DNA from 3 places in the Pseudomonas sp. FW305-E2 genome. Region 3 is predicted to be linked to each of the others. Evidence: riboswitches for the same ligand, from Rfam matches in the RefSeq annotation. Region 3 holds a riboswitch; each other region holds the start of a gene.

Region 1 (3,264 bases), on a different contig from region 3:
GGCATCGGATCGCTCGCCCAACGCCTCGGCCGTGCGTACCCGCTCCGCCTCCACCAGGGCCTGGATGCGCCCGCGCAGGTCACGCTGGGTGATGCGGATAAAGCGCCACGGCTGCATAAGCCCGACACTGGGCGCCTGATGCGCGGCGGCCAGCAAGCGGCCAAGCAGTTCGGGCGCCACCTGGCCACCCGCAAAATGGCGCATGTCGCGGCGCTCGCCGATGGCCCGGTAAATGGCGGCGCGCTCGGCGTCGCTATAGGCGTGATCATTCATGGTCGCAACAGCGCCGCCGCCGCATCCGGGCAGGAAGGGAAATAGAAGTGCACGTAAGAGGCCGTCAGCCGGCCCAGACGATAAACCGCCTCGTTGCCACGCCCGCCGTTGGGGCTCAGGCCCCGGGCAATCGGTTCCAGCGCAGTGCTGGTCAGCGAATGGTGATAGGTGTGACCGCGCAAGGTCCCCTCCGGCAGCTCCACCGCCTGCAGCGCCAGGGCGGCCAGGCGCTTCTGCATGGTCGCCTCACCCGGCAGCAGGCCGAGCAGTTCGGCACGTTCACCGGCCACGTCAGTCAGGGCATCAAGCAGGTAAAGCATGCCGCCGCACTCGGCCAGCAATGGCTTGCCCTGCGCGTGGTGGGCACGGATCGCCTCGCACATCGGTGCGTTGGCGGCCAGCGCATGGTGATGCAGCTCAGGATAACCACCCGGCAGATACAGGCTGTCTACCGCCGGCAGTTCGTGGTCGTGCAGCGGCGAGAAGAACACCAGCTGGGCACCCTGGTTGCGCAACAGGTCGAGGTTAGCGCCATACGTGAAGGCGAACGCCTCGTCCCGCGCCACGCCAATGCGCACACCGGCCAGCGAGGCCACGCAGGCTTGCGGTTCAGGCTCGGCAAAGCTGACTGGCGGCGGCAACGCCGCATCGCAACTGGCGCCCAGCGCTTCGGCGGCGGCGTCCAGGCGGGTGTCCAGGTCATTCAACTCGCTGGCCTGCACCAGGCCCAGGTGGCGGCTGGGCAGTTCGATGCCGCGTTCGCGGGACAAGCCGCCATACCAGCGCAAGCCCTCGGTCAGGCTGCCTTCGAGCAGTTGCGCATGACGCAGGCTGCCTACCCGATTGGCCAGCACGCCGGCGAACGGCAGATCGGCCTGGTACCGCGCCAGGCCCAGGGCCAGGGCACCGAAGGTCTGGGCCATGGCTGTGCCATCGATCACCGCCAGCACCGGCACGCCAAAGTGGCGCGCCAGGTCGGCGCTTGACGGGGTGCCGTCGAACAGCCCCATCACCCCTTCGATGAGGATCAGGTCAGCCTCGCCAGCAGCTTCCCACAGCAGACGACGGCTTTCTTCGGCACCGATCATCCACAGGTCCAGCTGATACACCGGCGCGCCACTGGCCCGCTCGAGAATCATCGGGTCAAGAAAGTCTGGCCCGCATTTGAACACCCGCACCTTGCGCCCGAGGTTGCGGTGCAGGCGGGCCAGCGCAGCAGTGACGGTAGTCTTGCCCTGGCCTGAGGCGGGTGCCGCGATCAACACGGCGGGGCAGTGGCGCGATCGACTCACAGTTCGACGCCCTTCTGTGCGCGGATACCGGCCTGGAAGGCGTGCTTGAGCATGCCCATTTCGGTCACGGTGTCGGCCAGTTCGATCATCTCAGGCTTCGCAGCGCGGCCAGTGACAATCACATGCTGCATGGGCGGGCGGGCCTGAATGTCGGACAGTACCTGGTCCAGGTCGAGGTAGCCATGTTTGAGGGCGATGTTGAGCTCGTCCAGCACCACGAACTGTACACCTGGGTCCTGCAGCAACTGGCGCGACACCGCCCAGGCGGCTTGCGCAGCGGCGATGTCACGCTGGCGGTCCTGGGTTTCCCAGGTAAAGCCCTCGCCCATCACGTGGTAGCGCACCTGTTCAGGGAAGCGACGGAAGAACAGCTCCTCGCCGGTGCTGTTGCGGCCCTTGATGAACTGCACCACACCGCATTGCATGCCGTGGCCCAAGGCGCGCGCGAGCATGCCGAAGGCCGAACTGCTCTTGCCCTTGCCATTGCCGGTCAGCACCAGCAGCAGGCCGCATTCGTTAGGGGAATTGGCGATGCGTTCGTCGATGACCGCCTTCTTGCGCTGCATGCGCGCCAGGTGGCGTTCGTCGCGTTCGGTGGAATCGCTCATCAGGGTTCTCCGCTGGCTGGCACCACGGCAATGCGCGGCGACAGGTAATAGGCAGGCAAACGGAGAACGCGCAGAGGCCATGGCTGGGCGCCACGGTGCACCGCGCATCACCCTCCGTGATGCCGTTGGCAGTATCAGGCCGGTCTCCGGGCTTGTGAGTGGGCCTTGGCCCTGGCCTGCGCGCCTTCCCGGATGCTGGCATCCAGTGGCCCTGCGCGGCCTTTTACTCATCCACCGTTGCGGGGGCAGCGCCGGAATCGCGCCATGCTGGCGCCCACCGGCTTCCCAGTTTCACCCTGCCCAGTCGGGGCTGGCAGGGCACCTGAAACACGCCGCGAAGGTTAGAGGGTTGCACCGGGAGCGTCAATCGAAGCGGGAGGTCTGGCGGGTGAGCAAAACACCTTGAATCCAGGCAGCCGGTATCGGCCCCGAGCTAGAGGGGCCGCTAAACAGGCATGGATATCAAGGGTTCTGTGCCAGATGCCCTTGCGGAATCACCCGCTTGGCCTGCAGGTAGGCCTTGGCCCAGTAGCTGTTCGACAGGTAGTCCAGGCGCACGGTGCCACCGGTGGAAGGTGCATGCACGAAGCGCCCGTCCCCGACATAGATGCCGGCATGGCTGACCTGCGAGCCGCCACTGGTGGCGAAGAACACCAGGTCACCAGACTGCAGCGAACTGACATCCACCGTCGGTGCGCGCATGACAATCATCTCTCGCGTCGAGCGCGGCAGGCTGATGCCAGCAGCATCACGGTACACATACTTGATCAGGCCGCTGCAGTCGAAGCCGGAGTCCGGCGTATTGCCCCCCCAACGATAGGGCGTGCCAACCAGACCAATGGCGCGGATCAGTACGTCATCGGCAATCGGTGAAGGACTGGGCTGGCTATAGGTAACCTGCGGCTGTACCACAGGGGCCGGCGCAGGCGCACGGCTGGAGCATGCAGCCAGCAAGGCTGCCAAGGAGAAAAATGCGAAGCGCGCCATCTTTACCATGGCCAGAACATCCTGTCTGAGACCGCTGCGCTGCAGCCGAAAAGAGTTGAGAATTTAGATTAGACGCTTTCTGTAAATGCGCACGGCGGCGAGCT
Region 2 (3,264 bases), on a different contig from region 3:
GACCAGGGAATCAACTGCATCGGCTTACTGTACTCTCGGGGTCAGGAAAACGCTGATTCTACAAACAGCAGCGGGTACAGTGAAATCACCAGCAACAGGGCCATCACGACATTGAACAGCATCAGCCAGCGCGAATTTTGCAACAGGTTGCGCAGGGCGCTACCGAACATCACCCATACCCCCACGCTGGGCAAATTGACCAACGCGAACAAGGCCGCAATGACGATCACGTTGGTTACATAGCCTTGCGCTGGCGTGTAGGTGGTAATCGCCCCTACCGCCATCACCCAAGCCTTGGGGTTGACCCACTGGAACGCCGCCGCCCCCCAGAAGCCCAGCGGTTTGCGGGCACTGGACGCGGCCGTGCCGACCGGCCCGGAAGTGGCGATCTTCCAGGCCAGGTACAGCAGATAGGCGGCGCCGGCGTAGCGCAGCACCGTGTACAGGGGTGGCCAGGCCTTGAATACCTCACCCAGCCCCAGGCCGACGGCCAGCACCATCAGCATGAAACCAAAACTGATACCCAAGGCGTGAGGGACCGAGCGGCGCACGCCGAAGTTCACCCCCGAGGCCAGCAACATGGTGTTGTTGGGGCCCGGGGTGATGGAAGACACGAAGGCAAACAGCACAAAGGCGGTCAGCAGGTCGGCAGAGGCAAGCATGGCGGGCATTCCACTTTCTTTATGGGTGCTGTCACACTAACGGAGCGCCACTCCCAGCAACCGGTACAGTTTTATTAAATTACGCAGATACACATCACTGTACCGACAATCCGGATCAAGGAAGCCGTCACCATGAGCCTCACCATTCGCCCTGCCGTTCGTACCGATGCCGAGCAGATCCTCACCTTCATCACCGAACTGGCCGAGTACGAACGCGCGCGCCACGAGGTGGTCGCCACCCTTGCCGACATCGAGCACAGCCTGTTCGACGAAGGCAGCACTGTGCACACCCTGATGTGCGAGCGTGATGGCCGTGCAATTGGCTTTGCCGTGTACTTCTACAGCTACTCGACCTGGCTCGGGCGCAATGGCATCTATCTGGAAGACCTGTACGTAACCCCCGAGCAACGCGGCGATGGCGCCGGCCGGCAGTTGTTGCAGCACATTGCCCGCGAAGCGCTGGCGAACAACTGCGGGCGCCTGGAATGGAGCGTGCTGGACTGGAACGAGCCAGCGATCGGCTTCTACCAGAAGCTGGGGGCCCAGGCGCAGGATGAGTGGGTACGCTACCGCCTGGATGGCGACAAGCTGGCGGCATTCGCCCGCGGGTGATCGCCCGGTTTTTGCACTTCTGCCTGCTGGAAGAACACGGCAGGCCTGAGCCTGTCATACCTGCTGTTCGGAAGGCTCGCGCGCTGTATGACATTGACGCCAAGCCCGCCCCATGCTCTCCTTATGCCTCGCGTTCAGGTGCCCCTCAGGGGGTGAAACGGGAAACCGGTGCGTCCCAGGCCCTTCAGCAGGGCTGGACAATGCCGGTGCTGCCCCCGCAACGGTAAGCGAGTGAAGCGTCTGTACCACTGTGCCTCGTAGTACGGCATGGGAAGGTGACGCGTTCCAGGAGCCCAGCTCTTCCTCGCAAGCCCGGAGACCGGCCTGGCGTTCATGAACACCCCGCGGTGGGCGGGCGCTGTTGCATTCCCTTGGGCGACCACGTCCGGGGCTGCCGCGCTCGCCCATTGCCCACAAAAAGCAGAGGATCGCGTCATGCCCGTCACCAGCGCCAAACAACACAGCCTTGCTACCCCCGTTACCCTCAGCCAGCGTGTAATCATCGCCGTCGGTGCCAGCTTGCTGGGTTTGTGCCTGGTGTACTTTGCCGGGTTCTCGCACATTGAGGCTGTGCACAACGCCGCCCACGACACCCGCCACAGCGCCGCCTTCCCCTGCCACTGAGTACGCCTGATGATCACGCGCATTGCCCGTACTGCGGGTTTCAGCGGGCTTCTTGCAGCCCTGTTGCTGACCTTGCTGCAAAGCTTCTGGGTTGCCCCGCTGATTCTGGAGGCGGAAACCTACGAGTCCTCGGCCCCGGCCGCACACCACGAACACGGTAGCGAAGTGGCCGCTCATGAACACAGCGCCGAAGCCTGGTCGCCGGAAGACGGCTGGCAGCGCGTGCTGTCCACCACAGGCGGCAACCTGGTGGTCGCAGTCGGCTTCGCCCTGATCCTCGCCGCCCTGTACAGCCTTCGCGAGCCCAAACGCGCTGCCAGTGGCGCATTGTGGGGGTTGGCTGGCTTCGCCGTGTTCTGCCTGGCTCCCACCTTGGGCTTGCCACCAGAACTGCCGGGGACTGCGGCCGCCGACCTGGGGCAACGCCAAACCTGGTGGGTTGGTACAGCCAGTGCCACAGCGCTGGGCCTGGCCTTGCTGGTGTTCGCCCGCCACTGGCTGCTGAAGGCACTGGGCGCCGTGCTGCTGGTCATTCCCCATGTAATCGGTGCACCGCAACCCGAGGTGCACGAAAGCCTGGCCCCTGAAGCATTGGAAACCCAGTTCAAAGTCGCCTCCTGGCTGACCAACGCCGCCTTCTGGCTGGCCTTGGGCCTGCTCAGCGCCTGGCTGTTCCGCCGTTCCAGCCAGGCTTGATGCCTGCCTTCTATGCCGGTTTTGGCTGCCGCCGGGGTTGCCCGGCAGATGCCTTGCAACGCTTGCTGCGCCAGGCCCTGGACAATCAGGGGCTGGCGCTGGCCGACCTGCGCGGCATCGCAAGCATCAGCCTGAAGGCCGACGAGCCCGGCTTGCAGCAATTGGCAGAACGCCTCGGTTTGCCCTTGGTGCTGTACCATGGCGCGCAACTGCAACCCTATGAACCACTGCTCAGCCACCGTTCCGCCGCTGCCCACCAGCACAGTGGCTGTTGGGGCGTAGCCGAGAGCGCGGCACTGGCCCTGGCCAGCCAGCGGCAGGGTACGGCCAGGCTGCTGCTGACGCGCCAGGTACTGGGCCCGGCGACGCTCGCCCTGGCCTGCTGAGCGTTTCGTACCCTCTTTTTTGCCAGGACTTTGCATGACCATCTACTTTATCGGTGCCGGCCCCGGCGACCCGGAGCTGATCACGGTCAAGGGCCAACGGCTGATTCGTCAGTGCCCGGTGATCATTTATGCCGGTTCACTGGTACCCGCCGCCGTGCTCGAAGGCCACCAGGCCGAAACCGTGATCAACAGCGCCGAACTGCATCTGGAACAGATCATCGCTGCCATGCGCAGCGCACACGAAAAAGGTCAGGATGTGGCCCGGGTGCACAGCGGCGACCCCA
Region 3 (3,264 bases):
TCACCCGCATCTACAAGATCCGCGAGCGTGGCAAGGCGCTGAAGAAGCGCAATCGCCTGCGCTACTACCTGGAAAAATGGGCAGTGGTCGCGGCGTTGGTGCTGGTGTTCATCTACATCTGAAGGCTCAACGCAGGCCACTGTACGAGTGACCTGCGTTTACCCACCAAAGTACCGCCTCGCACGTGCCACGCTTCGACTAGCCTGAAAGCTCCACTCGCAACCCCCCAAGGTGAAGACGATGAGCATGATGGACTGGGACGCCTACCGTAAGCAGTTGATGGCCGGCATCGGCGATCTCAAGCAACTCTCCCCCGACACCGTAGCCGGCTACATGACCGCCAGCGGTGCAGGCGCCAAAACCAACCACCTGGATGCCAAGACCCGCGAGCTGATCTCCTTGGCCGTGGCTGTGACCACCCGCTGCGACGGCTGTATCGCCGTGCATTCGCAGCAGGCCGTCAAAGCGGGTGCCAGCCGCGAGGAAATTGCCGAGGCCCTCGGCGTGGCCGTGGCCATGAACGCCGGTGCCGCGCTGGTGTACTCGGCCCGCGCAATGGACGCGGTGGGCAAGGCCAACGGTTGAGCACAAACGGCGTCGCCGCCCTTGCGCGACGGCGCCGCGCCACCCAGACTGGGCGGCTCACCCCGCGCAGGAACCCGCATGATCCACATTCGCCCCATGACGCCGGAAGATTTTGATCGTTTCTGGCCCACCTTCCAGGCCATTGTCCAAGCCCGTGAAACCTACGCTTTCGACCCGGCGCTGAGCTTCGAACAGGCGCGCCAGCTGTGGCTGGAGCTGCCCTTGCACACGCTGTTGGCCGAAGAAGATGGCGAGCTACTGGGGTCGTATTACCTCAAGCCCAATGCTGCCGGGCCTGGTGCGCATGTGGGCAATTGCGGCTACATGGTCTGCGAACAGGCGCGCGGCCGGGGCGTGGCGCGCTTGATGTGCGAGCACTCGCAAAAGCTGGCGCGCCAGGAAGGCTTTCTGGCATTGCAGTTCAACTCGGTGGTAGCCACCAACGCAGTGGCCGTGGCGCTATGGCACAAGCTGGGCTTTGAAACAGTCGGCCGTTTGCCCAAGGCCTACCGTCATGCCCGCCTGGGGCTGGTGGACTGCCTGGTGATGTACAAATGGCTGGCGGATGAGCCGGTGGTGGAGAAGCCGCCGCTGCTGATCGGGCGCAAGAACATCGAGGCACGGGTATCGCGGCGCCGCGGGCGCTAGCTTTACAGGCAAGCCTGCCTCCCCAGCCAACTCATCACGCTGGGGCCTGATCTTCTTGCCAAATGGGGCTCCGGCGCCGCAAAAACGCACAACCTGTTGTTTTTTCTCAGCATTCACAGCACACCAACATTTGACGCCCCAGCCTTTCAATGGTCAGATGCGCGCCAGTTTCAGGTGCCCTGCGCCGCCGCGCGCAGGGTGAAACGGGAAACCGGTGCGTCGTGTTGCCCACGACAAGTCCGGTGCTGCCCCCGCAACGGTAAGCGAGCGAACCCTTCGAGATACCACTGTGCTCAAGCATGGGAAGGTGAAGGTTTCATGCCCCTCGCAAGCCCGGAGACCGGCCTGGAGCTTCACTTGGCAACCCGCGGTGGGCGGGCGCAGGCCGGAATCCGTGCGCGCGCCTGCCTGCATGGTTCGCCTTTGCGTGTTTTCCACCGGGATCCATTCATTCCTGCAGCAGTGGAACGACATGTCCCGTATGTTCAAACTTCACCCCCTGGCGGCCTGCCTGGCCGTTGCCCTGCCGGCGCTGGCTGATGACCGCGACCCGCAGCCTCTGGCCCTGCCTTCCACGGCCATCACCGACACCCAGGACAACCGCACCATCGACCTGGCCACGCCGACCCAGGCCGGTTCGCGCCTTGGCCTCAGCGCCCTGGAAACACCGGCCAGCACCAGCAGTATCAGCGAACGGCAGATTCAGCAGCGCAACAACATCACGGTGCAGGATGCAGTGACCCGCTCACCGGGCATTACTTTCGTCGGCTCCCCGGGGGACGGCGGTACAGGCCTGTCTGCCCGCGGCTTTGCCGGCCACAGCTCAGTGATGACCCTGTTCGACGGCGCGCGCCTGTACACCGGTGCCGGCACACAGACCTTCCCGGTCGACCCGTGGATGGTCGAACGCATCGAGGTGATTCGCGGCCCGGCCTCGGTACTGCATGGCGAAGGCGCCACCGGCGCAGTGATAAACGTGATCCCGAAAAAACCTTTTGCCGGCGAGGTGCGCAACCACCTGCGACTGGGTTACGGCTCGTGGGACCGCCAGCAGCTCGGCCTGGACAGCGGCGGCAGCCTCAGCGAGCGCCTGAGCTACCGCCTGACGCTGAACCAACAGGCCGGCAATGGCTGGGTCGACCGCACCGCTTCACGTAGCCTGGCCCTGAGCGCCGCGCTGCGTTTTGACGCCAGTGATGACCTCAGCTTCACGCTGGCCCATGACCGCGGCGATGCACAACCTGCCAACTACTACGGTACCCCGCTGATCGACGGCCACTACCGCAGCAGCCTGCGCAAAAAGAACTACAACGTGCAGAACGACGTGCAGCAGTACGTTGATGAATGGACCCGGTTAACGACCGACTGGGCGCTGAACGACCAGCTCAGCGCCAGCAACCAGCTGTACTACATCAAAAGCCGCCGCCACTGGCGCAACGCCGAAGACTACAGCTGGGACGCCGGGCGTCAGCAGTTGCTGCGCGGCAGCTACCTGGAAATCAAGCACAACCAGGAACAGTTCGGCGACCGTCAAACCTTCACCTTCGACCACACCCTGTTCGGCCTGGACAGCAAGACCGTGCTCGGTGCCGAATACAACAAGGTGCGATTCAACGTCGACAGCAATTCACCCTACAACGATGTCGGCGGCGACTACCTCGACCCGTGGCAGCCGCAGCCCGGCGGGTTTCATAGCGCCTCGCCGTTGCGGCCGCAAACACTCTCGACCACCCATACCTTTGCCCTGTTTGCCGAAAACCGCCTGCAATTGAGCGATCGCCTGTCTTTGGTTACCGGCGTGCGTCGCGACCAGAACCACATCGACCGCAACAACTTGACCAACGACAGCCGCAGCGATCGCAGCCTGCAAGGGGGCAACTGGCGCGTCGGGCTGGTGTACGCAATCAGCGACGACCTGTCGTTGTACGGCCAGTACTCGACCAGCGAGGACGGGGTCAACAACCTCATCAGCCTCAGCCCCGCGCAGATGAACTATGACCTGACCGAGGCGAAGCAGACCGAGGCCGGCCT

Evidence for each region. A riboswitch is a leader RNA that binds a small molecule or an ion and turns the genes downstream of it on or off. The one in region 3 is predicted to bind cobalamin.
Region 1: another riboswitch for cobalamin. It lies ahead of cobO (cob(I)yrinic acid a,c-diamide adenosyltransferase); the one in region 3 lies ahead of AC3WLP_RS05905 (TonB-dependent receptor).
Region 2: another riboswitch for cobalamin. It lies ahead of AC3WLP_RS25240 (CbtB domain-containing protein); the one in region 3 lies ahead of AC3WLP_RS05905 (TonB-dependent receptor).

Annotation. Positions count from the first base shown of each region.
Region 1 covers NZ_JBYSYE010000021.1:61,763-65,026, forward strand. The annotation lists gene bluB (5,6-dimethylbenzimidazole synthase) at 1-273, opposite strand, end outside; gene AC3WLP_RS16790 (cobyrinic acid a,c-diamide synthase CobB) at 270-1,565, opposite strand; gene cobO (cob(I)yrinic acid a,c-diamide adenosyltransferase) at 1,562-2,173, opposite strand; cobalamin riboswitch at 2,294-2,514, opposite strand; gene AC3WLP_RS16800 (C40 family peptidase) at 2,636-3,169, opposite strand.
Region 2 covers NZ_JBYSYE010000055.1:7,985-11,248, forward strand. The annotation lists gene AC3WLP_RS25225 (alpha/beta fold hydrolase) at 1-20, opposite strand, end outside; gene AC3WLP_RS25230 (LysE family translocator) at 42-671, opposite strand; gene AC3WLP_RS25235 (GNAT family N-acetyltransferase) at 795-1,274, shown strand; cobalamin riboswitch at 1,394-1,616, shown strand; gene AC3WLP_RS25240 (CbtB domain-containing protein) at 1,710-1,898, shown strand; gene AC3WLP_RS25245 (CbtA family protein) at 1,908-2,594, shown strand; gene AC3WLP_RS25250 (cobalamin biosynthesis protein) at 2,594-2,980, shown strand; gene cobM (precorrin-4 C(11)-methyltransferase) at 3,015-3,264, shown strand, end outside.
Region 3 covers NZ_JBYSYE010000004.1:173,517-176,780, reverse strand. The annotation lists gene lpxO (lipid A hydroxylase LpxO) at 1-122, shown strand, start outside; gene AC3WLP_RS05915 (carboxymuconolactone decarboxylase family protein) at 241-585, shown strand; gene AC3WLP_RS05910 (GNAT family N-acetyltransferase) at 664-1,233, shown strand; cobalamin riboswitch at 1,389-1,596, shown strand; gene AC3WLP_RS05905 (TonB-dependent receptor) at 1,706-3,264, shown strand, end outside.